Regions from separate parts of the Streptomyces sp. NBC_01261 genome, predicted to be linked through region 4. Evidence: riboswitches for the same ligand, from Rfam matches in the RefSeq annotation. Region 4 holds a riboswitch; each other region holds the start of a gene.
The links. Region 4 has a riboswitch for cyclic di-AMP ahead of OG226_RS26825 (M23 family metallopeptidase). Riboswitches for the same ligand answer to the same signal wherever they lie in the genome.
Positions count from the first base shown of each region.

Region 1: another riboswitch for cyclic di-AMP. It lies ahead of OG226_RS22060 (transglycosylase SLT domain-containing protein); the one in region 4 lies ahead of OG226_RS26825 (M23 family metallopeptidase).
Region 2: another riboswitch for cyclic di-AMP. It lies ahead of OG226_RS14645 (M23 family metallopeptidase); the one in region 4 lies ahead of OG226_RS26825 (M23 family metallopeptidase).
Region 3: another riboswitch for cyclic di-AMP. It lies ahead of OG226_RS09025 (M23 family metallopeptidase); the one in region 4 lies ahead of OG226_RS26825 (M23 family metallopeptidase).

Region 1 covers NZ_CP108463.1:5,034,384-5,041,849, reverse strand. Annotated here, with positions in the region: gene OG226_RS22085 (ABC transporter substrate-binding protein) at 1-359, shown strand, start outside; gene OG226_RS22080 (carbohydrate ABC transporter permease) at 356-1,345, shown strand; gene OG226_RS22075 (carbohydrate ABC transporter permease) at 1,342-2,223, shown strand; gene OG226_RS22070 (LacI family DNA-binding transcriptional regulator) at 2,399-3,427, shown strand; gene OG226_RS22065 (HAD family hydrolase) at 3,534-4,340, shown strand; gene OG226_RS22060 (transglycosylase SLT domain-containing protein) at 4,460-4,939, opposite strand; cyclic di-AMP (ydaO/yuaA leader) riboswitch at 4,943-5,114, opposite strand; gene OG226_RS22055 (CocE/NonD family hydrolase) at 5,378-7,402, opposite strand; gene OG226_RS22050 (peptide MFS transporter) at 7,419-7,466, opposite strand, start outside.
Region 2 covers NZ_CP108463.1:3,415,721-3,423,186, reverse strand. Annotated here, with positions in the region: gene OG226_RS14655 (M16 family metallopeptidase) at 1-1,178, shown strand, start outside; gene OG226_RS14650 (M16 family metallopeptidase) at 1,175-2,563, shown strand; cyclic di-AMP (ydaO/yuaA leader) riboswitch at 2,778-2,937, shown strand; gene OG226_RS14645 (M23 family metallopeptidase) at 2,951-3,706, shown strand; gene OG226_RS14640 (GntR family transcriptional regulator) at 3,895-4,590, shown strand; gene OG226_RS14635 (HPr family phosphocarrier protein) at 4,753-5,034, opposite strand; gene OG226_RS14630 (bifunctional acetate--CoA ligase family protein/GNAT family N-acetyltransferase) at 5,224-7,466, shown strand, end outside.
Region 3 covers NZ_CP108463.1:2,049,970-2,057,435, reverse strand. Annotated here, with positions in the region: gene OG226_RS09030 (alpha-galactosidase) at 1-765, shown strand, start outside; cyclic di-AMP (ydaO/yuaA leader) riboswitch at 1,068-1,230, shown strand; gene OG226_RS09025 (M23 family metallopeptidase) at 1,235-2,170, shown strand; gene OG226_RS09020 (SGNH/GDSL hydrolase family protein) at 2,359-3,144, shown strand; gene OG226_RS09015 (TetR/AcrR family transcriptional regulator) at 3,224-3,838, opposite strand; gene OG226_RS09010 (glutamate dehydrogenase) at 3,883-5,061, opposite strand; gene OG226_RS09005 (MBL fold metallo-hydrolase) at 5,256-6,467, shown strand; gene OG226_RS09000 (sensor histidine kinase) at 6,895-7,466, shown strand, end outside.
Region 4 covers NZ_CP108463.1:6,045,318-6,052,783, forward strand. Annotated here, with positions in the region: gene OG226_RS26795 (GTP cyclohydrolase II) at 1-133, opposite strand, end outside; gene OG226_RS26800 (MarR family winged helix-turn-helix transcriptional regulator) at 284-799, opposite strand; gene OG226_RS26805 (dihydrofolate reductase family protein) at 919-2,049, shown strand; gene OG226_RS26810 (alginate lyase family protein) at 2,229-3,452, shown strand; tRNA gene OG226_RS26815 (tRNA-Met) at 3,505-3,578, shown strand; gene OG226_RS26820 (PP2C family protein-serine/threonine phosphatase) at 3,686-4,840, shown strand; cyclic di-AMP (ydaO/yuaA leader) riboswitch at 5,075-5,232, shown strand; gene OG226_RS26825 (M23 family metallopeptidase) at 5,244-6,254, shown strand; gene OG226_RS26830 (aldo/keto reductase) at 6,298-7,242, shown strand; gene OG226_RS26835 (PrsW family glutamic-type intramembrane protease) at 7,255-7,466, opposite strand, start outside.

The DNA of each region.
Region 1 (7,466 bases), 1.0 Mb from region 4:
AGGCCGCGACCAAGTTCGCGAACTGGCTGAACACCGACCCGGAGGCGCTCGCCGCCCTGGTCAAGGAGGCCGGCATCTACCCGGCGGCCACCAAGGGCCAGTCCGGCTCGGTCCTCACCACGCCCGAGTTCTTCCCGAACCAGACCGACTTCTACGACACGGCCGCCAAGATCGCCGCCACCACGGCCGCGTCCGCCTGGGGCCCGAACGTCCAGGTCGCCTACGACACCTTCAGTGACGCGTTCGGCAAGGCCACCAAGGCGAAGAAGGCGGCGCAGTTCGACACCGCGCTCGCCACCATGCAGTCGTCGACCTTCACCGACATGAAGAAGCAGGGCTTCAAGGTGACCGAGGCATGACGAGCACTCCGCTCAAGGGCGCCGACCGGTCGACGGTCGGGCCCTTGGCGGACGGCACCGCCACCTCCGTCCGCCCCCGCCGCCTCCGTCGCCGTGGCCGCAGCGCGCCGTACTGGTTCCTCGTACCGGCCGTGCTCCTGTTCGCCGCCTTCACCGTCGTACCGATCGGGTACGCGGTGTGGCTCAGTCTCCACAAGGTCCAGGTCAAGGGCATCGGCCTCGGCAAGGGCGCCCGCCAGCAGGTCTGGAACGGCATCGGGAACTACACCGACGTCCTGCACGACTCCGAGTTCGGCCACAGCGTCCTGCGCGCCTTCGGCTACGGCCTGATCGTCATCCCCACGATGCTCGGTCTGGCCCTGGTCTTCGCGCTGATGCTGGACACCCCGCAGGCCCGCAGCGCCAAGTTCGCGCGCCTCGCGATCTTCCTGCCGTACGCCGTCCCCGGCATCATCGCCGCCCTGATGTGGGGCTTCCTCTACCTGCCGACGGTCAGCCCGTTCTACTACCTCCTGCGCGAGTTCAACCTCCCGCAGCCGGACCTGTTCGACGGCGGCAACCTGTACCTGTCGTTCGCGAACATCGCGGTGTGGGGCGGCACGGGCTTCAACATGATCGTCATCTACACCGCCCTGCGCTCCATCCCGCAGGAGATCTACGAGGCCGCCCGCATCGACGGCGCCTCCGACCTGAAGATCGCCCTGCGGATCAAGATCCCGATCGTGATGCCGTCCCTCGTGCTCACGTTCTTCTTCTCGGTCATCGCCACGCTCCAGGTCTTCACCGAGCCCATGGCACTCAAGCCGCTGACTAACGGCCTCTCCAGTTCCTGGAGTCCGCTGATGGCCATCTACGACGCCGCCTTCCTCAGGTCGGACATCTACGGCGCCTCCGCCACCGCCGTGGTGCTGGCCCTGGCGACCTTCGCGCTCTCCTTCACCCTGCTGCGCGTCTCCGACCGCTACACCCGGGAGGACCGGGCATGACCCCCCTCACCCTCACCGCCACCGACGCCCGCCCGGGCCCCGCGAAGCCGAGGCGCACCGCGTGGGTGCCCACCCTGGTGCTGGTCATCGGCTCGCTGTACTGCCTGATCCCCGTGGTCTGGGTGGTCATCGCGGCCAGCAAGGGCCGCGGCGAACTGTTCTCCACGTTCACCTTCGCCCCCGGCTCCGGCTTCCTCGACAACATCAAGGACCTGACCGCGTACCGCGACGGCATCTACTGGCAGTGGATGGTCAACTCCCTCTTCTACGCGGGCGGCGGCGCCCTGCTCTCCGCCGCGGTCTCGGCCGCCGGCGGCTACGCGCTGGGCCGATTCGCCTTCAGGGGACGGGAGTTCATCTTCAAGCTGATGCTGGCCGGCGTCCTCGTCCCGAGCATCGTGCTGACCGTCCCCCAGTACTTCCTCCTCTCGAAGCTGGGCCTGGCCGACTCGTACTGGTCGATGCTCCTGCCGTCGATCCTCTCCCCCTACGGCGTCTACCTCGTCCGGATCTACGCGGCCGCGTCCGTGCCCGCCGAACTCCTCGAAGCCGCCCGCATGGACGGCGCGAGCGAGTGGCGGATCTTCTCGCGGATCGCGGTGCCGATGATGATGCCGGGGCTCATCACGGTGTTCCTGTTCCAGTTCGTCGGCATCTGGAACAACTTCCTGCTGCCGTACGTGATGCTCGCGGACGACACCAAGTTCCCGCTCACGCTCGGCCTCTACACCCTGCTCAACCAGGGCGCCTCACAGCCCGCGCTCTACACCCTGGTCATCATGGGCTGCTTCCTCGCGATCCTGCCGCTGATCGCGCTGTTCCTGGTGATCCAGCGGTTCTGGTCCCTGGACCTGCTGAGCGGATCGGTCAAGGCGTGAGCGCTCCGCTGGAAACGCCGTGATGGGCCGTTGCTCGTCCGCGGCGCCGTCGTGGCTGGTCGCGCCGTTCCCCGCGACCCTTGGGGCGCGGCCTGACCACTGCTGACGTCGCACGACCTGCCCAGGAACCGGGCGGCTCCCCACAGCCGACCGCCCCCCACCCCGAACGAGGAACATGACCACCAGCTCGAACGGCCGCCGCAAGCCGCCCACTATCCACGACGTTGCCCGCGAGGCGGGCGTGTCGCGGGGCACGGTCTCCCGGTTCCTGAACGGCGGTCACTACGTCTCGCCGGCCGCTCGCACCGCGGTGGAGACGGCGATCAGGAAGACGGGGTACGTCGTCAACCGGCACGCCCGTTCCCTGAGCACCGGACGGTCGGACTCGGTGGCGTTCCTCCTCACCGAGCCGCAGGAGAAGTTCTTCGAGGACCCCAACTTCAATGTCCTGCTGCGGGGTTGCACCGAACACCTGGCCCGCCACGACATCCCGCTCCTGCTGATGCTGGCCTCGTCGAAGGACGAACGCCGCCGCCTGACCCGGTACATCACCTCGGGCCACGTGGACGGCGTCCTCCTCGTCTCCAACCACAGCGGCGACCCGGTGGCGGCCGAACTCCGGGACGCGGGCATCCCGTTGGTGGCCTGCGGCAAACCGCTGGGCACCGCCTCCAAGTACAGCTACGTCGCCGCGGCCGACCGCGACGGTGCCCAGGAGATGGTCCGCCACCTCATCGCCACGGGCCGTCGCCGCATCGCCATGGTCACCGGCCCACTCGACGCACCGGGAGGCCCCGACCGCCTGGCGGGCTACAGGGACGTCCTCACGGAGGCGGGCTTGCCCCACGACCCGACCCTCGTGGTCGAGGGCGACTACCGTCGCACGGGCGGAGAGGAAGCGGCCCGCAGACTCCTCGCCCAGGCCCCCGACATAGACGCGGTCTTCGTGGCCTCCGACCTCATGGCCCTGGGAGTCGTCAACACCCTCCAGCAGTCCGGCCGTTCGGTCCCGGATGACATCGCTGTCGGAGGCTTCGACGACTCGGCGGCGGCCACCTCCATCACCCCGGCCCTCACGACCATGCGCCAGCCCTACGACCGCATCAGCGCCGAAATGGTGAGGATGCTCCTCGCCCAGATCGCCGGCGAGGACACGGCGGGCGTGATTCTGCCTACGGAACTGGTGGTACGGGAGTCGGCATAACGGTCGTAATTGTCAAACCAACCGGAACACGGGTACACGCATGTGAAGGCAGCAGCCGTCCGGTTCGTGTCGAGTCGGTGGGGCGTTCCATCCGTATTCTCTGATCATGGCCGCACCCCTCGCATATGCACTGATCGCCACCGACCTGGACGGAACGCTGCTGCGCGGCGACGACACGCTCTCCGACCGGTCCCGCGCCGTACTGCGGCGGGTGGCGGAGGCCGGTGCCCGGCACCTCGTCGTCACCGGTCGGCCCGCCCCGAGGGTGCGGCCCCTCCTCGACGACCTCGGCTCCAGAGGGCTCGCGGTGTGCGGACAGGGCGCGCAGTTGTACGACGCCGGCGCGGACCGTCTGCTCTGGTCGGTCACCCTGGACCGGGAGTTGGCGGAGACCGCGCTCGGCAAGATCGAGGCGGAGGTCGGCCAGGTGTACGCGGCGGTCGACCAGGACGGCGTGGACGGCCTGACGCTGATCGAGCCCGGCTACTTGATGCCGCACCCCACGCTCCCCGCCGTGCGGGTAGGCAGGCGCGACGACCTCTGGTGCGAACCCATCAGCAAGGTGCTGCTCCGTCACCCCGCCCTGGAGGACGACGAGTTGGCCTCCACGGCCCGCTCGGTGGTCGGTTCCCTGGCCTCGGTCACCATGTCGGGCCCCGGCACCGTCGAACTCCAGCCACTCGGCATCACCAAGGCGACGGGACTGGCCCTCGCCGCCCGCCACTTGGGCCTGACGCCGTCCGACACCATCGCCTTCGGCGACATGCCGAACGACATCCCGATGTTCGACTGGGCGGCCCACGGAGTGGCCATGGCCAACGCCCACCCCGAACTCAAGGCGGTGGCGGACGAGGTGACGACGTCGAACGAGGACGACGGAATCGCGCTGGTCCTGGAAAGACTCTTCAGCTAGAACGCCCTGTTTTTAGGGGCGCGGGGCTGTATCAATGTGCGGCTCCGCCGCGCGGGCGCGACCAGCCACGACAGCGCGAGAGCCGAACAGACAACCCGTCGTGGCTGATCCAACATTTTCTAGTAAGCGCCGTACACGTTGTCGATGGACCCGTACACGGCCGCGGCGTAATTGCAGGCGGCGGTGATGTTCGCAACCGGGTCATACGGATCGAACGAAGTCCCGGCAACGTGATACGCGTTGAACGTCGGGTCGATCACCTGAAGCAACCCCTTCGACGGCGTACCGGCCACCGCGTTGGAGTCCCAGTTGTTGATCGCGTACTGGTTCCCGGAAGACTCACGGATCACGTTCCGGTAGATCCCGTTGTACGTACCCGGAATCCCCTTCTGCGCCATGATCGCGAGCGACTCCCGGATCCACCCGTCAAGGGTGTTGGGGTACCCGGCGAGCGTGGTCGAGGCGGTGGTGGTCGACGTGGTGGCCGCGGACGCGGTGGTCGCACCCACGACGGGCAGCGCGAGGATCGCGACACCGGTACCGGCGACGACGACACGGCGGACGAGGCGGGCACGGCGGGACTGAGCGGTTGCAGGCATGACGAGGTTCCTCTCCGTCGCCTGCGAGGTGAGCTGTCGGGTTCGGGCTGGGAGGTGCCCGGCCGCGCCCTTGCGGACGTGACTTAACCCCAAGCCGTTCCGGTCGTGACGACCGGCCCGGCGACCTACCTGGTTCCCCCGCTCCTGCCGTGCGAGAAGTTCGTGACTGGGATGCCGGGCGGCGGCAGGATTCGGCGTTCCGCTCGACAGGCCGGGAAACTATGCGAGAGCACATGTCCGGAACAAGTGGCGGAATCACACCTAACCCCTATTGACCTTGGTCTGAGGCGTATGGGGCACTTGATCCTTTGCGCGAGCCAAGGGTCAATTGTCAAATGCCGTAAGGGAAAACGCGGGCAGACCAGGACACAGGTCACGCACAGAAACGCGTGACCCAAGTCACGGGAGGATTAAGAACGGCAAATCGGGCATTCATCCTCAACTGGCAGTTCTCGGAATCCTTTTCTCCCATGTGCGATGGAAGATCACTTCTTCGCCCTCGGTGCAGATGACCTCGTTCGAGGTAATAAATTCCGTTTCGTCGCAAGTAATCTCCGACCGCGTCCGTACGGTCGTGTCCCATCCCAGCTCCGGCCGGTGCAGCCGGATCGACCAGTCCGACCGGGTGCGCGCCGACAGCGGGTCGGACTCGTCGATCGTGTACGTCTCCAACGCGTCCTCGGTGAATTCGAGACCGTCCGGGTACACGCGCGTGCCGCCGTACCGGGGATCCACCTCCAGCCGCCACTCCCCCTTCGCGACATCCCGTACCACCAGCCGCTCGGGGCGTGGTTCGTCCAGCGTGGCCGGGTGGTTGACCCCGAGCGGCTCGGCCTCCTCGGGTTCCTCGAAACGGATGCCCTCCGTCAACTCCCGCTCCCGCACGGGAAGTTCGAGCGCGCTTCCCTCCGGGTCCAGCGTGAACCCCGCCGCCGACTCCGGCTGCGGCCAGATCCACGGCCAGTACGCCGACGACACCGCGAGCCGGATGCGGTGCCCGGGCGGGAACGCGTGCCCGATGCCGTTCAGCTCGAAGGTCACGTCCTCGGTGGTGCCCGGCGTCCACGGCACCGCCCGGTCCCGCCCGTGCCGCGCCGACAGGTTCAGCACACCCCGGGTGACCAGGGTCGAGGCACCGTCGGGGGCCACGTCGCACAGCCGGGCGATCACCTGCCCGCGCGGCACCTCGCAGGTCAGTCGCAGCCGTACCCTCGGCCGCCCCAGCACCCATGTCTCGGCCGGCACCTCGAACTCGAAGCAGGCCGACCGCGCGTCCTCGTCCCGCTGGTCCGGCGGCAGATCGGCGTCGTTCCCGAAGGGGAAGAAACGGCCCGCGTCCACACCGGTGTGCATGGGGGAGCGGACGATCGCGGGCGCACCCCGGAGGCCGTACGTCGTCGTCTTCACGTGCGGTGAGGGCCACGCGGGCTCGCCGACCCAACGGCCCGGGAGGGTGTCGTAGACCGTGGCAGGGGGGTGGGAGTCGCTGACGTAGGCCCGTAGGAGCGGGTCGGACGTGACGCCGGTGTCCTTGTCCTTGAGCCAGTGGTCCCACCAGCGGAGGGTCTCCTGGAGGAAGCCGATCGCGGGGCCGGGCGGCAGGCCGCGGTCCGGGTACTGGTGCGACCACGGGCCGATGAGGCCGCGCACGCGGTCCGGCGGGAGGTGTTCGACGAGCCGTAGGACCGAGTCGCGGTACGGGTCGTGCCAGCCGCCCACCGCGAGGACGGCCGCGCCGATCGCGGAGTAGTCCTCGCAGACGCTGCCGTGCCTCCAGTAGTCGTCGCGGATCTGGTGGGCGAGCCAGGTGTGGATGAACGGGTCGATCCGTTCGAGGCGCTTGAGCCACATGTCGCGCCAGACCAGGCCCGCGTACTCGGGGTCCGGCGGGCGGGCGACGAAGGCGAGCATGGTGGCCGCCCAGGCGTGCAGGTCGACGGCGAGGGCGGAACCTCCCATGTAGTGCACGTCGTTGTCATAGCGGTCGTCCGTCGAGCAGACCGTGACGATCGCCTTGAGCGGCTCGGGTGCGAGGGCCGCGATCTGGAGGGAGTTGAAGCCGCCCCAGGAGATGCCGAACATGCCGACCCTGCCGGTGCACCAGGGTTGCGCGGCAAGCCAGTTGACCACTTCCACGCCGTCGGCGAGCTCCTGGGCGTCGTACTCGTCGCCGGGGGCACCCTCACTGTTGCCGTGCCCGCGCACGTCGACCCGGACGGAGGCGTAGCCGTGGCCCGCGTACCAGGGGTGGCGCTGGGCGTCCCGGGGCGCGGTCCAGTCGGTCAATCGGTACGGGAGGTATTCGAGGAGCGCGGGGACGGGTTCGTCCGTCACCGGGCGCCACACGCGCGCGTAGAGGTGTGTTCCTCCCTCACTGCCGCAAGCGTGGGAGGTGCCCCCAGCGAGCGGGATGCGGATGTCCTCGTGGGTCGTCTCGTGGGGGAAGGACGTACGGATGCGCATGAGGGGACCCCTGGGTTCAGTGGACCGGATGCATGGTCCGGCGCAGCCACGGCGCGGCGGCCAT
Region 2 (7,466 bases), 2.6 Mb from region 4:
TGGCTCACCTCTTCGAGCACCTGATGTTCCAGGGCTCCGGACAGGTGAAGGGCAACGGCCACTTCGAGCTGGTGCAGGGCGCGGGCGGTTCGCTCAACGGCACCACCAGCTTCGAGCGCACGAACTACTTCGAGACCATGCCCACCCACCAGTTGGAGCTCGCGCTCTGGCTGGAGGCCGACCGCATGGGCTCCCTGCTGGCCGCCCTGGACGAGGAGTCCATGGAGAACCAGCGCGACGTCGTCAAGAACGAGCGCCGCCAGCGCTACGACAACGTGCCCTACGGGACCGCGTTCGAGAAGCTGACCGCCCTCGCCTACCCGGAGGGCCACCCGTACCACCACACGCCCATCGGTTCGATGGCGGACCTGGACGCGGCCACCCTGGAGGACGCGCGCGCGTTCTTCCGCACCTACTACGCGCCCAACAACGCGGTCCTGTCCGTGGTCGGCGACATCGACCCCGAGCAGACGCTCGCCTGGATCGAGAAGTACTTCGGGTCCATCGCGTCGCACGACGGCAAGCCCGAGCCCCGCGACGGCACGCTGCCCGAGGTGATCGGCGGTCAACTGCGCGAGGTCGTCGAGGAGGAGGTCCCGGCCCGCGCCCTGATGTGCGCCTACCGCCTGCCGAACGACGGCACGCGCGCGTCCGACGCGGCCGACCTCGCCCTCACCATCCTCGGTGGCGGCGAGTCCTCGCTCCTCTACAACCGCCTTGTACGGCGCGACCGTACGGCCGTCGCGGCCGGCTTCGGCCTGCTGCGGCTTTCCGGGGCGCCCTCCCTGGGGTGGCTGGACGTCAAGACGTCCGGTGACGTCGAGGTGCCGGTCATCGAGGCCGCCATCGACGAGGAGCTCGCCCGGTTCGCCGCGGAGGGCCCCACCGCCGAGGAAATGGAGCGCGCCCAGGCCCAGTTGGAGCGCGAGTGGCTGGACCGGCTCGGCACGGTCGCGGGCCGCGCCGACGAACTGTGCCGGTACGCCGTCCTGTTCGGCGACCCGCAGCTCGCCCTGACCGCCGTACAGCGCGTCCTGGACGTGACGGCGGAGGAGGTGCAGGAGGTCGCGAAGGCCCGTCTGCGCCCCGACAACCGCGCGGTGCTCGTCTACGAGCCGCTCGCGGACGAGGATGACGAAGCAGAGGCCGGCGACGAGAACGAGGAGGCGGCCAAGTGACCGAGCTCGCCACGATGGAATTCCACCCGCAGCCCCAGGCCGGCGAGGCCAGGCCGTGGGCCTTCCCGGCCCCGGAGCGCGGGACGCTGGGCAACGGCCTGACCGTGCTGCGCTGCCACCGCCCCGGCCAGCAGGTCGTCGCCGTCGAGGTGCTCCTTGACGCGCCCCTGGAGGCCGAACCGGCGGGCCTGGACGGTGTCGCCACGATCACCGCGCGGGCCTTCTCCGAGGGCACCGACAAGCACTCCGCCGAGGAGTTCGCCGCCGAGCTGGAGCGCTCCGGCGCCACCCTCGACGCGCACGCGGACCACCCGGGGCTGCGCCTGAGCCTGGAGGTCCCGGCCTCGCGCCTGGCCAAGGGCCTCGGTCTGCTCTCCGACGCGCTCAGGGCGCCCGCCTTCGCGGACAGCGAGGTCGAGCGGCTGGTCCGCAACCGCCTCGACGAGATCCCGCACGAGACGGCCAACCCGTCCCGCCGCGCCGCCAAGGAGCTCTCCAAGGAGCTGTTCCCGGCGACCTCACGCATGTCGCGTCCGCGCCAGGGCACCGAGGAGACCGTCCAGAAGATCGACTCCGGGGCCGTACGCGCCTTCTACGACCGGCACGTCCGGCCCGCGACGGCCACCGTCGTGGTCGTCGGCGACCTCACCGGCATCGACCTGGACGCGCTCCTGGCCGACACCCTGGGATCGTGGACGGGTTCCGCCGCACAGCCGCGTCCCGTGCCGCCGGTGACCGCCGACGACACCGGGCGGGTCGTGATCGTGCACCGTCCCGGCGCCGTCCAGACCCAGTTGCTCATCGGCCGCGTCGGCGCCGACCGGCACGACCGCGTGTGGCCCGCGCAGGTGCTCGGCACGTACTGCCTCGGCGGCACCCTCACCTCCCGCCTGGACCGCGTCCTGCGCGAGGAGAAGGGCTACACCTACGGCGTGCGGGCGTTCGGCCAGGTGCTGCGTTCGGCACCCGACGGCACGGGCGCCTCGATGCTCGCCATCAGCGGCTCCGTGGACACCCCGAACACCGGTCCCGCGCTGGACGACCTGTGGACGGTGCTCCGCAAGCTCGCCGAGGGCGGACTCACCGACGCCGAGCGGGACATCGCCGTACAGAACCTCGTCGGGGTGGCGCCCCTCAAGTACGAGACCGCCGCGGCCGTCGCGAGCACGCTGGCCGACCAGGTCGAGCAGCACCTGCCCGACGACTACCAGGCGACGCTGTACCAGCAGCTCGCCGCGACCGGCACCGTGGAGGCCACCGCGGCGGTCGTGAACGCCTTCCCGGTGGACCGTCTGGTGACGATCCTGGTCGGCGACGCGGAGCAGATCAAGGAGCCCGTGGAGGCTCTCGGCATCGGCGAAGTGACCGTCGTCCCGGCCGAGTAGACGACCCGTAGCGAGCCGAACAGCGGCACGCGCGCGTGGGGGCCCTGGTGACTGAAGAGTCACCAGGGCCCCCTATTGTCCGAATTGGGGGAGAGGTTGCCTGTCTGCCCTGTGGCATGTGCAACAAAAACCGTGATCCGTTTGGGGATTGAAAGTGGCCCCCCTTAGCGTCGGTCCGGCTGTCCGTCAGGCACCGCGCCGCACTCGCGGCACCGGACAGTCATCGCCGAGTCCCCGTACGGCGCGAGCCAGGGGAGCCGGGGACCCATGTCCCTGGGGTGAATCGGACGCCCGCGCGTGGAGCGAGGGGGTCCGTAGGAGACCTTCCTGCTCCGAACCCGTCAGCTAACCCGGTAGGCGAGAAGGAAGGAAAGGACCACCCACTTCATGGCGTTCACCCGCGCCACCGGGAAGCACCGTCGCCCGAGCCGGACCCACCGCACCACCGTTCGTGTCGCCAGTGTCGCGGCCCTCACCACCACCGGCGTCGTCGGCACCCTCGCGAGCGCCCCCGCGTTCGCCGCGGAGCCCGCCGTGGAACAGACCGGCCTCACCCCCGTCATCGCCATGGGCGACGCCGTCGCCGAGAAGATCGACGCCCAGGCCGCCGCCCAGCAGCAGGCCGCGGCCGAGCAGGCCGCCAAGGAAGAGGCCCGCGCCAGGGCCGCCGCACTGGCCAAGGCGGAGCGCGCGGCCGAGGTGCGCGCGGCCCGTGCCGCCGAGCGCAAGAAGCTCAACACCTTCGTCGCACCGGTCACCGGCTCGTACGTCTCCACCGGCTACAAGACCGGTGGTTCCCTCTGGTCCTCCGGCGCCCACACGGGCATCGACTTCCACGCCTCGACCGGTACCTCCGTGCACGCGGTCGGTTCCGGCACCGTCGTCGAGGCCGGCTGGGGCGGCTCGTACGGCAATCAAGTGGTGATCAAGATGGCCGACGGCATGTACACCATGTACGGCCACCTGTCGTCCATCGGTGTCTCCGTCGGCCGGACGGTCACCCCGGGCGAGCAGATCGGCCTCTCCGGGGCGACCGGCAACGTGACCGGACCGCACCTCCACTTCGAGGCCCGCACGACCGCCGAGTACGGCTCCGACGTCGACCCCGTCGCCTACCTCCGCAAGCACGGCGTGAACGTCTGACGACGTACCGCCGCACTTCCCGAAGCCCTGGCCCGCCCGGCCGGGGCTTTCGGTGTTTCCGGAGCCCTCCTGTCCAAAAAATATCCATGGATTCCGGCCCGCCATCGGAAATTCCCGCTCATTGCAATAGAGTCACGGAACACACGTCAATCGTCGACGTTTCACGGGGATTAAGGCGGAGGTCGGACATGCGTATTCCGGCGCACTCGGTATGCACGGCGATCCGGGACGACATCGTCGCCGGTGTCTACGAGCGCGGCAGCCGGCTCACGGAGGAACTCCTCGCGCGCCGGTACGGGGTCTCGCGCGTCCCCGTCCGGGAGGCCCTGCGCACGCTGGAGGCCGAGGGGTTCGTCGTGACCCGGCGGCACGCGGGCGCGTGCGTCGCGGAACCGACCGAGCAGGAGGCCGCCGACCTGCTGGAGATGCGCATGCTGCTGGAGCCGCTCGGCGCCTCGCGGGCCGCCCAGCGGCGCACCGAGGCCCACCTCAAGGTGCTGCGCGGCCTCGTCAGGCTGGGCCAGGAGCGTGCCAGGCGGGGCAACAGCGAGGATCTGCGCTCCCTGGGCAGCTGGTTCCACGAGACGCTGGCACAGGCCTCCGGGAGCCCCGCGCTGACCTCGATGCTGACCCAGTTGCGGCACAAGATCGCCTGGATGTACGCGGTGGACGCCCCGGCCAACCCCGTGGAGTCCTGGGCGGAGCACGGGGCCATCGTGGACGCCGTGGCCCGCGGCGACAGCGAGCGCGCCCGGGCGATCACCGCCCTGCACACCGAGCGCGCGGGCACCGCGCACCGGCTGCGCTTTCCCGGCGGGGCGAACGGCGCGGACCGTGTGAGGACTTCGCAACCTCCCGTAAACATGTCGGGTCTGCGGCATTAACACGGGCGCCGTATACAAAGAGAGGCTAATTCGCGGGGGATTATTCATGCTGCCCACAAGTGGAATTGCGAAGGGCTCGCCCGGTAATTCGGACGAGCCCTTCGAGGTTGTGGTGCACCGGGTTTTGGGCCAAAAGCACCGCAACCCTCAATTGGGTGGTGCTCAGACGGTCTCGGGGAGTTCCTCAAGACCTTCCGCGACCAGCTTCGCCAGTCGGTCGAGGGCCGCGTCCGCGCCCTCGGCGTCGGAGGCGAGGACGATCTCCTCGCCGCCCTGGGCGCCCAGGCCCAGAACCGCGAGCATGGAGGCCGCGTTGACGGGGTTGCCGTCGGCCTTGGCGATCGTCACGGGGATACCCGAGGCCGTGGTGGCCCGGACGAAGATGGAGGCGGGGCGGGCGTGAAGGCCCTCCGCCCAGCCGACGTTGACGCGGCGCTCAGCCATGTGATGCTGCCCTTCAGAGTCTCAGGGTTGTCTAGACCAGTTTCCCACACGTGAAGCGAGCCCGGACCGGTCCCGTGGACCGTCCGGAGCGAGTCGTCGGACCGCGGCCTCGGCCCGACTTCCCCTCGCTGCTTTTCACCCACAGACTGCCTCGCGCCGTTGTCAGACGCGAGCCGTACGCTGGGCCCCATGCAGCAGACCTCGTCGGACCGGCACGAGTACCCCGCCCACTGGGAAGCCGACGTGGTGCTGCGCGACGGGGGTACCGCGCGCGTCAGGCCCATCACCGTCGACGACGCCGATCGCCTGGTCAGCTTCTACGAGCAGGTCTCCGACGAGTCGAAGTACTACCGCTTCTTCGCGCCGTATCCGCGCCTGTCCGCCAAGGATGTCCACCGCTTCACGCACCACGACTTTGTGGACCGGGTGGGACTCGCGGCCACCGTCGGCGGCGAGTTCATCGCCACCGTACGCTATGAACGCATTAGTGCCGACGGGCGTGCCGCCACCGCCCCGGCCGACGAGGCCGAGGTCGCCTTCCTGGTGCAGGACGCGCACCAGGGGAGGGGTGTCGCCTCCGCCCTCCTGGAGCACATCGCGGCCGTCGCCCGCGAGCGCGGCATCCGCCGCTTCGCCGCGGAGGTGCTGCCCGCCAACAACAAGATGATCAAGGTGTTCACGGACGCCGGCTACACCCAGAAGCGCAGCTTCGAGGACGGCGTCGTACGCCTGGAGTTCGACCTCGAACCCACCGACAGGTCCCTCGCCGTGCAGCGCGCGCGGGAGCAGCGGGCCGAAGCGCGGTCCGTACGGCGGCTGTTGGTGCCCGGCTCGGTCGCCGTCGTCGGTGTCGGTCGTTCCCCCGGAGGGGTGGGCCGCAGCGTTCTCGACAACATCAGGGACGCCGGCTTCACCGGCGGCCTGTACGCCGTGAACAAGGCGTTCCCCGAGGAGCGGAAGGACCTCGACGGGGTGCCGGCGTACCGCTCGGTGCGCGACATCGAGGGCCCCGTGGACCTCGCGGTCGTCGCCGTTCCGGTCGAGCACGTCCCCGAAGTCGTCACCGAGTGCGGCGAACACGGGGTGCAGGGGCTCGTCGTGGTCACCGCCGGGTACGCCGAGAGCGGCCCCGAGGGACGCGAGCGTCAGCGCGAACTCGTGCGCCACGCGCGCACGTACGGCATGCGCATCATCGGACCGAACGCCTTCGGGGTCATCAACACCGCGGCCGACGTACGGCTGAACGCGTCCCTCGCCCCCGAGATGCCGCGCCCCGGCCGCATCGGGCTGTTCGCCCAGTCCGGCGCCATCGGCATCGCCCTGCTGTCCCGCCTGCACCGGCGCGGCGGCGGAGTCACCGGAGTCACCGGCGTCTCCACGTTCGTCTCGTCCGGCAACCGCGCGGACGTGTCCGGCAACGACGTCCTTCAGTACTGGTACGACGACCCCGACACCGACGTCGCCCTCATGTACCTGGAGTCCATCGGCAACCCCCGCAAGTTCACCCGCCTCGCCCGGCGCACCGCTGCGGCCAAACCGCTGGTCGTCGTCCAGGGCGCCGGATCCGCCCCCCAGGGACACGCCGTACGGGCGACGCGACTGCCCCACGCCACCGTGTCCGCGCTGCTCCGCCAGGCCGGGGTGATCCGCGTCGAGACGATCACCGAACTGGTCGACACAGGGCTGCTCCTGGCGCGCCAGCCGCTGCCCGGCGGGCCCCGGGTGGCGATCGTCGGGAACTCCGAATCGCTCGGACTGCTGACCTACGACGCCTGCCTCTCCGAGGGGTTGCGGCCGTCGCCGCCGGTGGACCTGACGACCGCGGCGACGGCGGCGGACTTTCACCGGGCGCTGTCGGGCGCGCTGGCCGACGACTCGTGCGACGCGGTGGTCGTGACCGCGATACCCGCGGTGGGGGAGGGGCCGGCCGAGGACGCGGCGCTGGCGGAGGCGTTGCGCTCCGCCGCGGCGGCGGTTCCCGGGAAGCCGGTCCTGGTGGTGCACGTGGAGCTCGGCGGGCTGGCCGAAGCGCTGTCCGCCGCGATGAGCACGGCACCACAGGTCGCTGCCAAGGCACCCGGCGCCGAGGAGGGCGCCGACCGGTCCCGCCCCGCGCAAGGACCACCCCGACGGAGCGCCGTAGAGCCGGAGCAGTCCGTCACCGCGATGCCCGCCCCCGAAGGCGGCGGGCTGATCCCCGCCTTCCCCGCCGCCGAGCGTGCCGTCCGGGCCCTCGCCGAAGCCGTGAAGTACGCGCAGTGGCGGCGCGAGGCCACCGACCCGGGCCGGGTGCCCGAGTTCGAGGACATCGACGAGAAGGGCGCCGCCGGGCTGATCGGCGGCCTCCTCGCGCGCGGGCAGGGCCTCACCCTCGGCGTCGACGAGACGTGCGAACTGCTCGGAAGGTACGGCGTCGACGTCCACCGCGCGCT
Region 3 (7,466 bases), 4.0 Mb from region 4:
GCCCCGATCGACTACGTGAAGTGGGACTTCAACCGCTGCTTCACGGATGCCGGGTGGCCCGGTGACGCCTATCCGCAGCGCCTCTGGATCGACCATGTGCGCGCCCTGTACGCCCTGTTCGACCGGTTGCGGGCGGCCCACCCGGGCGTGGCCTTCGAGTCCTGCTCGGGCGGCGGCGGCCGGATCGACCTCGGCATCATGAGCCGTACGGACCAGGTGTGGACCTCGGACAACACCGACCCGCTCGACCGGCTCGCCATCCAGCACGGCTTCAGCCAGATCCACCCCGCGCGCGTGATGGCCGCCTGGGTCACCGACAGCCCGAACACCCAGCTCAACGGCCGCGTCAGCAGCCTGCGTTTCCGGTTCGTGAGCGCCATGGCCGGGGTGCTCGGCGTGGGCGGCGATCTCTCGGAGTGGACCGGGGAGGAACTCGCCGAGGCCCGCCGGTGGGTGGACCTGTACAAGGAGATCCGGCCGCTCGTGCAGCACGGCGACCTCCACCGGCTGCGCCCGCCGAGCGGCGGACTCGGCGCCGTGCAGTACGTCCGCGGCGACGAGACCGTCGTCCTCGCCCTGCTCCAGGCGCAGCACTACGGCGAGCCGCTGCCGGCGCTCCGGCTGCGCGGGCTCGACCCGGCAGCGTCGTACGAATGCCTCGAAACGGGCGAAGTCCACCGGGGGGCCGTGCTGTTGCACCACGGGCTGCGGACCGGGCTGCGCGGTGACCTCGATGCGACGGTTATCCGCCTGCGTCGCATCTGATCCCTCTGTCCCAATTGCAGCCTTCGTCCAACTCGCTCTGGAATAAAGGAACCTGAGAGTTGTGTACGTGAGCAGCGTCATATTCGTGACCGTGCGTCGTTCGTCATGTTCACGTAATTGACGTGCTTTTACAGGGGGATTGAGGGGTTGAGTCCTGTGGGAATTCACGGAGGGTGACGGTGAATTCCCACAGGGAAACACAAGAAACGCAAATCCGTGGAACCTCCTGCTTGTCCCTTTGCGTCTTCCTCGCTTACGTTCGCCACCAATCCGGACGGACGCCCAATCCTGCCGCCGACCGGACTCCGCACACACCCACCCGTATGCGGCAGGAGCGGGGGACCCACAGGTAAGACGCCTGTTCCGGTCTCCGGAACGGGCTTGGGGTTTAGCCGCGACCAGCGCGCGGCCGGGCATCTCCAGCCCGCACCCGACAGCTCACCTCGCAGGCGCCGGAGAGGAATTCGTCATGCCCGTGAAGGGTAAGCACCGCCGCCCGAAGTCCCAGCGACTCACCCGCTCGATGGCCGTAGCCGGAACCGGCGGCGCCGCACTCGCCCTTCCGCTCATGGGGGCCACCGGCGCTCATGCCGCGCCCACGACTTCCGCTCCGGAAAAGGCCGTTCAGTCCCTTCCGGTGACAGAGAAGACGGCGACGGAGAAGGTGGCGACCGCCAAGACCGCGGGCGTCAAGACGTATTCGGTGAAGGCGGGCGACTGGCTCGCGAAGATCGCCGACGAGCAGGACGTCACCGGCGGCTGGAAGAAGATCTACCAGGACAACCGTGAGGCCATCGGCGGCGACCCGTCACTGATCCACCCGGGCCTGAAGCTGACCCTCGGCAAGAAGGCCGCGACGGGCGGGACGGACACCGGTACGTCGTCCAAGTCGTCCGGCACCACGTCTCCTTCGTCCTCGTCGTCGTCCTCCTCTTCCTCGGCGAAGAGCAGCTCGGCCGCGCAGAGCGACGACAGCACGGGCACCAGTACCTCCACCGGCTACACCCTCCCCGTGACCGGCGCCACCATCGGCACCGGCTATCACGTCGCGGGCAGCATGTGGTCCAGCGGCTATCACACCGGCGTCGACTTCGTCGTCCCGACGGGCACCACCGTCAAGGCGGTCGCCGCGGGCACGGTCGTCTCGGCGGCCTACGACGGCGCGTACGGCAACGAGGTCGTCATCCGGCACGCGGACGGCGAGTACTCGCAGTACGCCCACATGTCGCAGCTGTCCGTCTCGGCCGGTCAGACCGTGACCGAGGGCCAGCAGATAGGTCTCTCCGGCGCGACCGGCAACGTGACCGGCCCGCACCTGCACTTCGAGATCCGGACCACGCCGTACTACGGCTCGGACGTGGACCCGGTCGCCTATCTCCGCTCGCACGGCGTCACCGTCGGCTGACACCGGAGCCCGGCGCAGAGCAGTTCCGGGGTCAACGCCCCTGATCGGAGGGTTATTCCGACTTTGGACAACCCTTTACAAGTGGCTTATCTCACCGCCCGTCAACCCCTAAATACGATCGCGTAGGTCACACCTCAGGGTGAATTATGGTTGCCGTGGCTAACGATTCGAAGAGTGACAACAGAGCAGTGATCGGGTCGTACGTGGCGGTGGGGGACAGCTTCACCGAGGGCGTCGGCGATCCAGGGCCCGACGGGGCGATGGTCGGCTGGGCCGACCGGTTCGCGGTACTGCTCGCGGACCGGCGACCCGAGGGCGACTTCGAGTACGCCAACCTCGCGGTGCGCGGGAAACTGCTCGACCAGATCGTGGAGGACCAGCTCACCCGGGCCAAGGAGATCGGGCCCGACCTGGTCTCCTTGGCCGCCGGCGGCAACGACATCATCCGTCCCGGCACCGACCCCGACGAGGTCGCCGAACGCTTCGAACGCGCGGTCGCCGACCTCACCGCCGCCGTCGGCACCGTCATGGTGACGACCGGCTTCGACACCCGCGGCGTACCCGTGCTCAAGCATCTGCGCGGCAAGATCGCCACCTACAACGGACATGTGCGGGCCATCGCCGACCGCTACGGCTGCCCCGTGCTCGACCTGTGGTCCCTGAAGACGGTCCAGGACCGGCGGGCCTGGGACGGCGACCGGCTCCACCTCTCTCCCGAGGGGCACACGCGCGTGGCGCTCCGCGCCGGCCAGGTCCTCGGCGTCGAGGTCCCGGCCGACCCTGATCAGCCCTGGCCCCCGCTGCCGCCGCGCGGCGCGCTCGACATCAGGCGCGACGACGTGCACTGGGCACGCGAGTACCTGGTGCCGTGGATCGGGCGCCGGCTGCGGGGCGAGTCCTCCGGGGACCATGCCGAGGCGAAGGGCACGCTGTCGCCGGACGCCATCAAGATGCGGATCGAGCGGGTGGCCTGACGGGGCGACACGGTAACGGGGTGCCGCGGCAACAGGTGCGGCGGTGACCCCTCGAAGAGGCGGCTCTTGGGGGAACGGCTCAGGGAGCGGTCAACGCCGCCCGCTCCAGGCCGAGTTCCCGTGCGAGCGCCTCGTCGACCCACTCCAGGGCCCGCGCCCGCGACACCGCGCCCCCGTAGGCGGTCATCTGCACGGCGAGCCCGTCGAGGAGGGCCGTCAGGCGCAGGGCGGTGGTGGTCGGATCCGGGCAGTGGAACTCGCCCGCGGTCACTCCCTCGGCGACGACCTCCGCGAGTGCTTGTTTCCACCGGCGGTCGAGATCGCGGGTGACGTCCAGGAGGGCGGGTTCGCGGAGCGACACGGCCCAGCCCTCGATCCACAGCCGCCAGCCCTTGGCCTGCCCGGTCGGTGCGTACCAGCGCACCGCGGCCCGCAGTCGGCGCAGCGCGGTCGTACGGCGGCCCAGGAGCTTGTGGAGACGCGCGAGGTCGTCCTCGGCGGCGAAGGTGAACGCGGCGGCGACCAGTTTCTCCTTGGTCGAGAAGTGATAGAGCACCAGCGCGTTGCTCACCCCGAGCGCCGCGGCCACGTCGGCGATCCTGACCGCCGCCACACCCCGCGCCTCGATCTGCTCGACGGCGGCCCGCAGCAACTCCGCCCGCCGTTCCCCCACACTCAACCGCACTCTCGCCACGCGGTCACCCTAATCCGTCGCCCCCAGGGGTGTTGTCCCGTACGTCACCGGTACCAGCCGAAGCGTTCCGCGATGACCGGCAGCCGGTCGTCGACGATGGCGTGCGCGGCGGCGCGCGGTGTCGTGCCGTCGGCCTCCGCGCGGGCCAGCATCCGGTCGATCAGGGCGCGCATCGAACGCCGGGTGTGCGCGAACGCCTCGTCCGCGTCGGCGCCGATGTCCCCGAACAGGGTCCACCACCACCAGGCGTTCGTCCCGGAGTTCACGACCACGTCCGGCAGCACGGTCACCCCGCGCGCGGAGAGCAGTTCCTCCGCCTCGGGCAGTACGGGCATGTTGGCCGCCTCGACGATCCAACGAGCCGTGATCCCTTGCTGGTTCGTGGTGTCGATCGCGTACGACACCGCCGCCGGAACCAGCACCTCCGCCTCGACGGACAGCCAGTCCTCGCCGGGGAGTTCGAGGTCGCCCAGCCGCAGCGCGGAGCGGTCCACGGTGCCGTACGCGTCCCGGGCCGCGAGCAGCGCGTCCACGTCGAGTCCGGCCGGGTTCGCGATCGTGCCCTTGATGTCGGCGACGGCGACGATCGACAACCCCGCGCGCGTGAGGAACCGTGCCGTGGCCCCGCCCATGGTGCCCAGCCCCTGTACGGCGACCCGCGTCCCCGCGTACGGCACGCCCGCCCGGTCCAGCGCCGCGAGCACCGACTCCGCGACCCCGCAGCCGCCGACCAGCTCGTCGAGACCGATGCCGTCCACCTCGACCGCGAAGGCGTCCGCGAGCCGCCGCCGCGCCTCCGTCTCGTCGTCGAGCAGCGGATACACGGCCTGGATCGACGACACGAGCCCCGCTTCCGCGGCGGCCCGGTCGACCAGGTCCTGAGTGAGCCCGAGGTCCTCGCCCGTCGTCCAGAAGCTCTCGATGTACGGCCGCATGGCGCGCAGGTAGCGCACGAGGAGGCCGTACGACACCGGGTCCTGGGGATCGCAGTCGATGCCGCCCTTGGCGCCGCCCAGGGGGATGTACCGGCCCTCCGGGTCGTAGTGCAGGGCCTCTTTCATGGTCATGCCCCGGGCCAGCCCGGCCACCTCGTCGAGCGTGCAGCCCGGCCGCATCCGCAGTCCGCCGCTGGACACCCCGCGCACCAGCTTGTCGATGACCAGGAAGCCCTGGCGGCCGGTGACGTGGTCGGTCCAGGTGAGCGACATCAAGGGGGCGGTCATACGGGCTCCTCGGGGCGCCGGCCGGCAGGGCGGGTACGGACAGGACGGAAGGGCGAGTTCCGTCCCGCGGTGTCAACCTCCGGCGCGGAACTTTGGTCTTTCCTTGGAAACCGGCCCCGGTGACGCCGACGCAGCGGCGTTGTCACAGGGGTCGACCATAATGGAAAGCCTGACCGACCCGACCTGGAGGCATCGTGACCGGATTCCGTACGCTGAGCTCCGGGCTCCGCGCGTTGCAGCCTGATGCCTTCGGCGCGGAGCCGAGCGGCGAGCGCCTGGCGCGCATCCGCAGATCGCCCCACTTCAAGGACGGGGTGTTCCAGAACCCCGGGGGCAATACGAACGTCCGCCCGTCCGGCGGCACGATGCGCGGGATGGGGAAGTCCTACCTCGACAAGGAGCAGCGCGCCCGCCGCGCGCCCGACGGCACGCTGCCGGTGCACGCCACCACCCTCGCCGACCTGGCCAGGCCCGCCGCGACCGGATTGCGGCTGACCTGGATGGGGCACTCCAGCGTGCTCGCGGAGATCGACGGCCACCGGGTCCTCTTCGACCCGGTCTGGGGCGAGCGCTGCTCCCCGTTCCCGTTCGCCGGACCCAAGCGGCTGCACCCGGTGCCCCTGCCGATCGCCGCGCTCGGCCCGGTCGACGTCGTGGTCATCTCGCACGACCACTACGACCACTTGGACATGCCCACGATCAAGGCGCTGGCCGACACGGACACCCTGTTCGCCGTGCCGCTCGGCGTCGGCGCCCACCTGGAGCACTGGGGCGTGTCCGCCGACCGGCTGCGCGAGCTGGACTGGCACGAGGAGACCGAGATCGGCGGCCTCACCCTGACCGCCACCCCGGCCCGGCACTTCTGCGGGCGCGGTCTGCGCAACACCCAGCACACCCTCTGGGCGTCCTGGGTGGTCGCCGGTGACGAGCACCGGATCTACCACAGCGGAGACACCGGCTACTTCGAGGGCTTCAAGGACATCGGCGCCGCGCACGGCCCGTTCGACGCCACGATGATCCAGATCGGGGCGTACAGCGAGTTCTGGCCCGACATCCACATGACGCCCGAGGAGGGCATGCGCGCCCACCTCGACCTCCAGGGCGGCCGGCCGCACGGGGTGCTGCTGCCGATCCACTGGGGCACGTTCAACTTGGCGCTGCACCCGTGGGCCGAGCCCGGCGAGTGGACCGCGGACGAGGGTGAAGCGGCCGGCCAGGCCGTGGCCACCCCGCGGCCGGGCGAGCCGTTCGAACCGGGCGGCGACCTGACGACGGACCCGTGGTGGCGGCCCTTCGGGGGGACGATCGACCACCCCTGGCGGATCCCGAAGCCGGTGGAGACGGAAGCGACGGAACCGAAGCCGGCGACCGCCCCGGCGGAGCTGGACCTCGCGAACGAGCGCTGACCGACACGCTCCGTGATGTTCAGGGGTGCGGCAGAGGGTGGCCGGGCCCCCGGAAGCTGCCCCTGCGGCTCGGCCGCAGGGGCGTGAGAGGCGAATGTCAGGGGCCGGGGGGTATCGAACCCCCCGGCCCCTGACGTCTGTTCATGACCGGTTCCGATCAGGCGCGATCGATTCTTTGTCCTTCTTCGACGTGTGGTCGAGGGGGTTATCGGTCTGTCGTACGAGGCCTCATACCAGAGCGGGACGCCCCCCGGGGGAGTTTGTCAACTGCCCACCGCACCTGATGCGTTGACGACTACTGTGAGTGTCCGTCGGGCGACGCAGGGCCGGATTCTTCGGTTCTCTCGACCGGCACCGCGATGGCGTATGCCCGAATCGCGCACCCCGCGCGAACCAACCGGTCCGACGCACCAGTACGAGGACGCCGATGTCTCAACTCCGTGCACCGGCCGCACGCGCAGACCGCCGTGAGGGCGGCCGGCACGGGCGACCGGCCGCTCGCCCCGTGCCCGCACTGCCCGAGACGCACATACGCCCCCAACTCCTGCGCCTCGCCGTGCTGCCGCCCATCGCGGTCGCGCTGAGCGCCAGCGCGGCCGTCCTGTTCACCGTCCGCTCCACCGGAGCGCGGACCAGCCTCACCCTCTGGGGCGTCCTCGCCGGAGCCACCTCGGTGACGTTCGCGGGCATCCTGATCGCCGCCGTCGCCGCGGGCCGCGCCGCCGGTTCCGTCAGCGACCGCATCGGCGCCCTGCGCCGCGACAGCGCGCGCGGCGAGGCCGATCTGCGCGACCTGGTCGAGGCGCTGCGCCGAGGCGAGGGCCCGCCCCAGCGCAAGCCGCGGAGCAGGCCCCCCGGGGACGCCGACGACTTCGACCTGCTCGCCGCCGACCTGGCACACGCGCACGACGGCGCTGTCACCGCCGTCGTCGCGGCATCCCAGCTCTCCAGCCAGGCGGGCAGCGAACAGAAGGTCGAGGTCTTCGTCAACCTCGCCCG
Region 4 (7,466 bases):
CGACCGCCACGTGTTCCTGGCCGTCGGTCAGGCCGTGGAAGGTGACGAGTTCGGCGTCGACGCCGTAGCCGTCCTGGAAGCGCAGCGGTACCCGGACGCGGGCACGCGGGGTGGCGGCGGGGAAGTCGGGCATGCGGGTCTCCGTGGTCCGGCGGCAGGTACGCGGATGTGCGTCAGTGAGGTGCTTCAGTTTTGAAGCACATCCACGATGACGGACACTACCTCATGCTTGAAATTTGAAGCAACAGAATTGTGGGACGGGTCACGGATCACACTTCACGGGTCACGTGCACGGCGAGGACGAGCGCCGGCGCCAGGGGACGTCCTCCCGTGCGGTCTCGCTCCCGTCGCCTTCCAGCGCCCGCGCGATCCCGGCGCTGATCTCCTCCATCTGCCGCACCTGCTCCGGGGTGAGGTGATCGAAGATCGCGGCCCGTACGGTCTCGACATGCCCCGGCGCCGTACGCTCCAGGACGGTCATCCCCTCGTCGGTCAGGACCGCGGTGCTGCCCCGCTTGTCCGACGGGCACCCCTCCCGCCGCACCAGACCGTCCTTCTCCAGCCGGGTCACCGCGTACGTCAGCCGGCTACGGGTGATCTTCGACTTCTCGGCGAGGTCGGTCATCCGCAGCCGGCGGTCCGGCACCTCGGAGAGGTTGGCGAGGATGGAGTAGTACAGGTGGGGCATGCCGGCCTCCTGCTGGAGCTGCCGGTCGATCGCGTCCTCCAGGAGGTGCGTCGCGGCGATGTACGCGCGCCAGGCGCGCTGCTCCTCGGCGGTGAGCCAGCGAGTCGTCATGCCCCCAGTGTAGGTTTGTTTCAAACTTGAACCAAGCCCCGCCATTCGACAAAGCCCCGCCGTTCCATCAACCCCCGCCGGGCCTCCCGCCCCGCCCGCCTCCCACAGAGAGCGCGTCGATGCCCTACCCCTACGTCCTGCTGTCCGCCGCCGTCTCCCTCGACGGCTACCTCGACGACACCGGCCCCGACCGGCTGCTCCTCTCCAGCCCGGCCGACTTCGACCGCGTCGACGAGGTCCGGGCATCGGTCGACGCGATCCTCATCGGCGCCGGCACGATCCGCGCGGACAACCCCCGCCTCCTGGTCAACTCCCCTGACCGCAGGGCGAGTCGAGCTGCCGCGGGCAAGCCGGAGTACCCCCTGAAGGTCACGGTCACCGGCTCCGGCGACCTGGACCCGGCGGCCAACTTCTGGCACACGGGCGGCGACAAGCTCGTCTATACGACGGACAAGGGCGCGGAGCGAGCGCGCCAGCTGGGCCTGACGGCGGACGTCGTGGCCCTCGGCCCGGACCTCGACTGGCGCGCGCTACTCGAACACCTGCGCGCGGCAAGGGGAGTTGACCGCCTGATGGTCGAGGGCGGCGGCACGATCCACACCCAGCTCCTCCAACAGGGCCTGGCCGACGAACTCCACCTGGTCCTGTCCCCCCTCTTCGTGGGCGACGACAAAGCACCCCGCCTCTTCGGCCCGGGCACGTACCAGCCAGGCCGCCTGCGTCTCGTCGAGACCCGCCCCATCGAGGACGTGGTCCTCATGCGCTACGAACCCACCGCCCCCGGCACCGGCGACCTCCCCTCCGCGGCCGACCACCACTGGCTCACCCTCGCCTGCGACCTCGCCGCCGACTGCCCGCCCTCGGAGACGGCGTTCAGCGTCGGCGCGGTGGTGGTGGCGGAGGACGGCACGGAGCTGTCCCGGGGCCACTCCCGCGAGGCGGGCGACCCGGTGGTCCACGCGGAGGAGGCGGCGCTGGCGAAGATCGACCCGAAGGACCCGCGTCTCGTGACCGCCACGGTCTACACGAGCCTTGAACCCTGCACCCACCGCGCCTCCCGTCCCAAGCCCTGCGCCCAACTGATCCTCGACGCGGGGGTACGACGGGTGGTGACGGCTTGGCGCGAGCCGGACACGTTCGTGGAGGGGGCGGACGGGAGCGGGGCGCTGGCCGCGCGGGGGGTCACCGTGGTCGTACTCCCGGAGAACGAGGAGCGAGCGAAGGCGCCGAACCGGCATCTGCTCGGCTGAGGTGCGCCACCCCCTCTGGAGAAATGTGACACCTCAGGGGGTGAGTGTCACATTTCTCCGGAACACCCCCTGCCTCCCCGCCCTCGCTGCTCCCCGACCGGCCCATCAGATCCTGCGCCCCACCGCCCGCCGGGTCACGCTCGCTAGGAACCGGTACGGACAAGGCGGAGGTACGGCAGATGAGGGCAGTGGGGCGGCGGCGGGCCGTGACGGTGCTGGGCGCGTCCGTAGCCGTAGGGCTACTCGCCTCGTGCGGAACGGCGGACACCGGTACCCGGACCATGGCCCGGGCACTCCCCGCGGACGCCGCGTTCACTCACCCCGGGGTGCTCGTCAGCGAGGGCCAGCTGGACGCCGTACGCAAGAACGTCGCCGCCGGCAAACAGCCCTGGCTGAAGGCGTACTTCGGGATGCGGGACAGCAAGTACGGGTCGTACAAGTACACGGCGAAGCCGTCCGCGGACGTCGACTGCCCCTGGAACGGCAAGGCCGCGCACGGCTGTGTCGAGGAGCGCGAGGACGCGATCGCGGCGTACACGCAGGCGTTGCTGTTCAGCATCACCGGCAAGCAGCATCACGCGCTGAAGGCGCGGGAGATCATGGACGACTGGTCGGCGAAGATGAAGGAGCACACCTCCGACGACGCCGGACTGCAGACCGCGTGGGCCGGGTCGACCTGGGCGCGGGCGGCGGAGCTCGTGCGGTACGCGCCGGGCGCCGGCTGGCCGGCGGACCGGGTCAAGCGGTTCGGGACGATGCTGCGTACCGCCTACGAGCCGGAAGTCACCAAGGATCTGCCGGACTACAACGGCAACTGGGACCTCGCGATGACGGACGCCGCGATCGGTATCGCCGTCTTCCTCGACGACCACAAGGCCTTCGACGCGGCCGTCAAACGCTTCCGCGACCGCGTGCCCGCCTACTTCTACCTGGCCAAGGACGGCAAGGTGCCGCTCACCCCGGTGGGGTCGAAGCTCACCACCCCGCAGAAGCTGACGACGTACTGGTTCAAGCAGACGACCTTCAAGGACGGCGTCGCCCAGGAGACGTGCCGAAACTTCAAGCACGTCGGGTACTCGCTGGCCGCGACCGCGCACATCGCCGAGACCGCCTGGCACCAGGGCGTCGACCTGTACGACGGGGTCAAGGACCGGCTCAAGGCCGCGCTGGAGTTCCACGCCCGCTACCAGCTCGGCGAGCCCGCGCCCGCCTGGCTGTGCGGCGGCAAGGTCGACCGGAACATGGGCCCCGACCTGGAGGTCGCCGTCAACCACCTGGAGGGCCGGCTCGGCATGAAGGTGCCCGCCGCGCACAAGCTCGCCGAGTCCACCCGCCCGGCCGGCAGCGACGACCTCTTCGTCTCCTGGGAGACCCTCACACACGCCGGGAACACCGCCGACTGAAACCTGTGTGACATCGGACCCCGCGAATGGCGTATAGTTGCAATCACAACGGCGCGGGGTGGAGCAGCTCGGTAGCTCGCTGGGCTCATAACCCAGAGGTCGCAGGTTCAAATCCTGTCCCCGCTACTAAGACCAAGGGCCGGAATCCAGAAATGGGTTCCGGCCCTTGGTGTTTCTCCCCCTGTCGGCCCACCCCGCTCGCCGCACTCCCCCCACCGGGAAAAACTGGACGCGTGGAGGAGGGTCCGTATGTGCGAGCCGGCGGGCGCCTCCACGGCGATCCCACGCCCGACCCGGGTCTCGGTCCCGACGAGGGACGGCGGATCTCGTACACCCTCGGCTTCGTCCGCCGACTGCCCCCGCTGCTGCTGGTCGTCGGGGCGTTCTACGACTACTTCACCCCGCAGGCCTTCACCGCGGCCCCGTTCTTCACCGCCGCCCCGCTCGTCGCCGCCCCCCTCTACTCCCGGCGCGGCACCGTGCTCACCGGCCTGGCCTCGGTCGCCGTCGTCCTCGCGATCCACATCAGGCTCGGCATCGTCCTCCACACGGACGCGATCACAGAGGCGGCCACTGTCGCGACGGTCACGGTCCTGGCCGTCCTGATCAACCTCCTGGTCCGCCGCAGCAGCGAACAGCTCGCCTCCGCGCGCGAGATCGCCGAGGCCGCCCAGCGGGCCGTCCTGCCCGAACCGGCCGAGCGGATCGGCGGGTTCGCGATCGCGGCACGGTACGAGGCGGCGCAGGAGGGCGCGTTCATCGGCGGCGACCTGTACGCGGTGCAGGACACTCCGCACGGCGTACGGCTGGTCGTCGGTGACGTGCGCGGCAAGGGCATGGGCGCGGTCGCCGCCGTCGCCGTGGTCATCGGGGCGTTCCGGGAGGCCGCCGAGCAGGAGGTGACCCTGGAGGCGGTCGCGCAGCGGCTGGAGCGGGCGCTGGCGCGCGAGGGCACCCGGCGCGACGGGCTCGACGCGTTCGAGGGGTTCACCACGGCCGTCCTCGCCGAACTCCCGCACGGCGACGGCGTGGTACGGATCGTCGACCGGGGCCACCCGCCGCCGCTGCTCCTGCACGAGGACGGCACCGTCCGCACGTTGCAGGTCCAGGAGCCCGCACTGCCCCTGGGAATGGGCGAGTTGGGGGTCTGGCCCGACCGTGCCGAGGAGTTCGCGTTCCCGGGCGGGGCCACCCTCCTCGTGCACACCGACGGGCTGTCCGAGGCGCGCGACTCCCGCGGTGTCTTCTACGACCCCGGGGCGCGGCTGGCCGGCCGGACCTTCCGTACCCCCGAGGCGTTGCTCGGCATCCTCGCCAAGGAGGTGCGCCGGTACTCCGGGGGCTGGATGACGGACGACATGGCGATGATCGCCGTACGGCATCCCTGACCGGACATCACGGGCCGTGACCGGTCTGGAGCCGTCCGCACAACAACTGATACACCGTCAATACCTGTGGGAATTCTGAGGCTTGGCCAACTCGCCCGTTTTTCGCCGGTGGTGGGCCCTTCGTCCAGCAAGGAAAGGTTAATGATCAAGCCGAACAGCTTGGAAACGGACGCCCGTGTCTATTAACGTTCGATAACGCAGCGCGGTCGTCCCAGCCGTCACAAGAGATGGCTCCGTGCGCACGCGCCGAATCCTGAAAGGGAACCGGGGAACCACCACCTTGGGGTGAATCGCTCGTCAACCGCCGTGGAAACACGACCGGTTTACGCGCGTAGGAGACCTTCCTGCTCCGAACCCGTCAGCTAACCCGGTAGGCGAGAGGGAAGGAAAGGAGCACGCCCACGTGGCGTCCAACCAGGCTGCCCCAGAAGCCCCTGTCGTCTACGGCGGTTACCGCCCCGACGAGGGCCCCTGGGAGGAGTGGAATCCCAGCGCGGAGACCGTTCTTCCCAACCGCGGCAAGCACCGTGTCGCCAAGCAGCGTGGTGGCGGAGGATTCGCCCGCAGCTCCACCGTCCTGGGCGTCGGTGTCATAGCCGCCGTCAGCGCGGGCGGCATGGCCAGCGCCAACACCGGCAAGCCGCCGGTCTCCATCTCCCTGCCCGACCTGCCCTCCGTGGGCCACCTGCTGGACGACTCGTCCAGCAGTACCCCCAAGGGTTCCGCGACCGCGCTCAGCAGCGTCGGCGTGACCACCACCGAGACCGCCAAGGGCGCCTCGGACGCGGGTGAGCTGCTGCGCAACCGGATCATGGCGCAGGCCGAGTCGCAGCAGGTGCAGGTCGACGGCAAGTCGAAGGCCGCCGTCGAGGCGGCCGTCGCCCAGCAGGTCGACGACGCCGCCGCCAAGGCCGAGAAGGACGCCGCGAAGAAGGCGGACGACGCGAAGAAGGCCGCGGAGGCCGCCGCCAAGAAGAAGGCCGAGGCCGCGAAGCTCGCCGCGCTGGCCAAGCAGTACACGCTGCCGGTCGGCTCGTACACGATCACCGGCACCTTCGGCCAGGCCGGCTCGATGTGGTCCTCCGGGTATCACACGGGTCTCGACTTCGCCGCTCCCACCGGCACGCTGATCAAGGCCATCCACAGCGGCACGGTCACCGAGGCGGGCTGGGCCGGGTCGTACGGGTACCGCACGATCCTCACCCTCGACGACGGCACCGAGCTGTGGTTCTGCCACCAGTCCTCGATCAACGTCAGCGTCGGGCAGAAGGTCTCCACCGGTGAGGTCATCGGCCGCGTGGGCGCGACCGGCAACGTGACCGGGCCGCACCTCCACCTGGAGGTGCACATCAACGGCGCCGCCACCGCCAGCGACCCGGCGCCCTGGCTGCGCAGCAAGGGCCTCAACCCCTGAGGGTCTGGAATATCCGGTTCCGGTCCGGCTGTTGAAGAGGGTCATGACTTCTCTTCGCAAGCTGGGCCGGTCCGATCTTGAGGTCTTCCCGCTCTCCCTCGGCGGCAACGTCTTCGGCTGGACCGCCGACGAGGCGACCTCCTTCGCCGTGCTCGACGCCTACGCGGCCGCGGGCGGCAACTTCGTCGACACCGCCGACTCGTACTCGGCGTTCGCGCCGGGCAACCAGGGCGGCGAGTCCGAGACGATCATCGGCAAGTGGGTCAAGGCCCGCGGCAACCGTTCCGACGTCGTCATCGCCACCAAGGTCAGCCAGCACCCCGACTTCCCGGGCCTGAGCGCCGCCAACATCAAGGCCGCCGCGGACGCCTCCCTGCGCCGCCTCGACACCGACCACATCGACCTCTACTACACCCACTTCGACCAGGTCGAGGTGCCGGTCGAGGAGATCATCGGCGCGCTGGACGAACTGGTGAAGGCGGGCAAGGTGCGGCACATCGCCGCCTCCAACATCACCCCCGAGCGCCTGCGGGCCTCCCTCGACCTCTCCGACCGCGAGGGCCTGGCGCGCTATGTCGCCCTCCAGCCGCACTACAACCTGGTCTCGCGCGACACCTACGAGGGCGAGCTGAGCGAGCTCGCCGCGCGGGAGGGCCTGGCCGCGGTCCCGTACTTCGCGCTGGCCGCCGGCTTCCTCACCGGCAAGTACCGCCCCGGTACGACCGTCGACAGCCCGCGGGCCGGGCGGGCGGCCCAGTACCTCGAATCGGAGCGCGGCCTGAACGTCCTCACCGCCCTCGACGAGGTCGCCCGGGCCCACGACGCCCCGGTCGCCACGGTGGCCCTCGCCTGGCTCGCGGCCCAGCCCACGGTCGCGGCCCCGATCGCGTCGGCCCGGTCGGTGGAGCAGCTCCCCGCGCTGCTGGGCGTGGCCGAACTGGAGCTGACGGCGGCGGAGATCGCCCGCCTCACGCAGGCGTCGGCGTAGATGTCCTTGGAGCTATGACCGGTACGGGTTGTACAGGGGAGACGCGTACGACCCGTACACCGGCGGCCACGGCGGCACCACCACCGGTACCGGTGGTGCCGTCCGTCGCGCCGCGTAGTACAGCGCGGGCCGCGCCACCTCCCGGCGCAGCCACAGCTCGTGCAGCAACTCCCTCTCCCGTACGACGAAGTCGGCGCCGGCGCGGCCCCGCGCGGCCCGGTGTC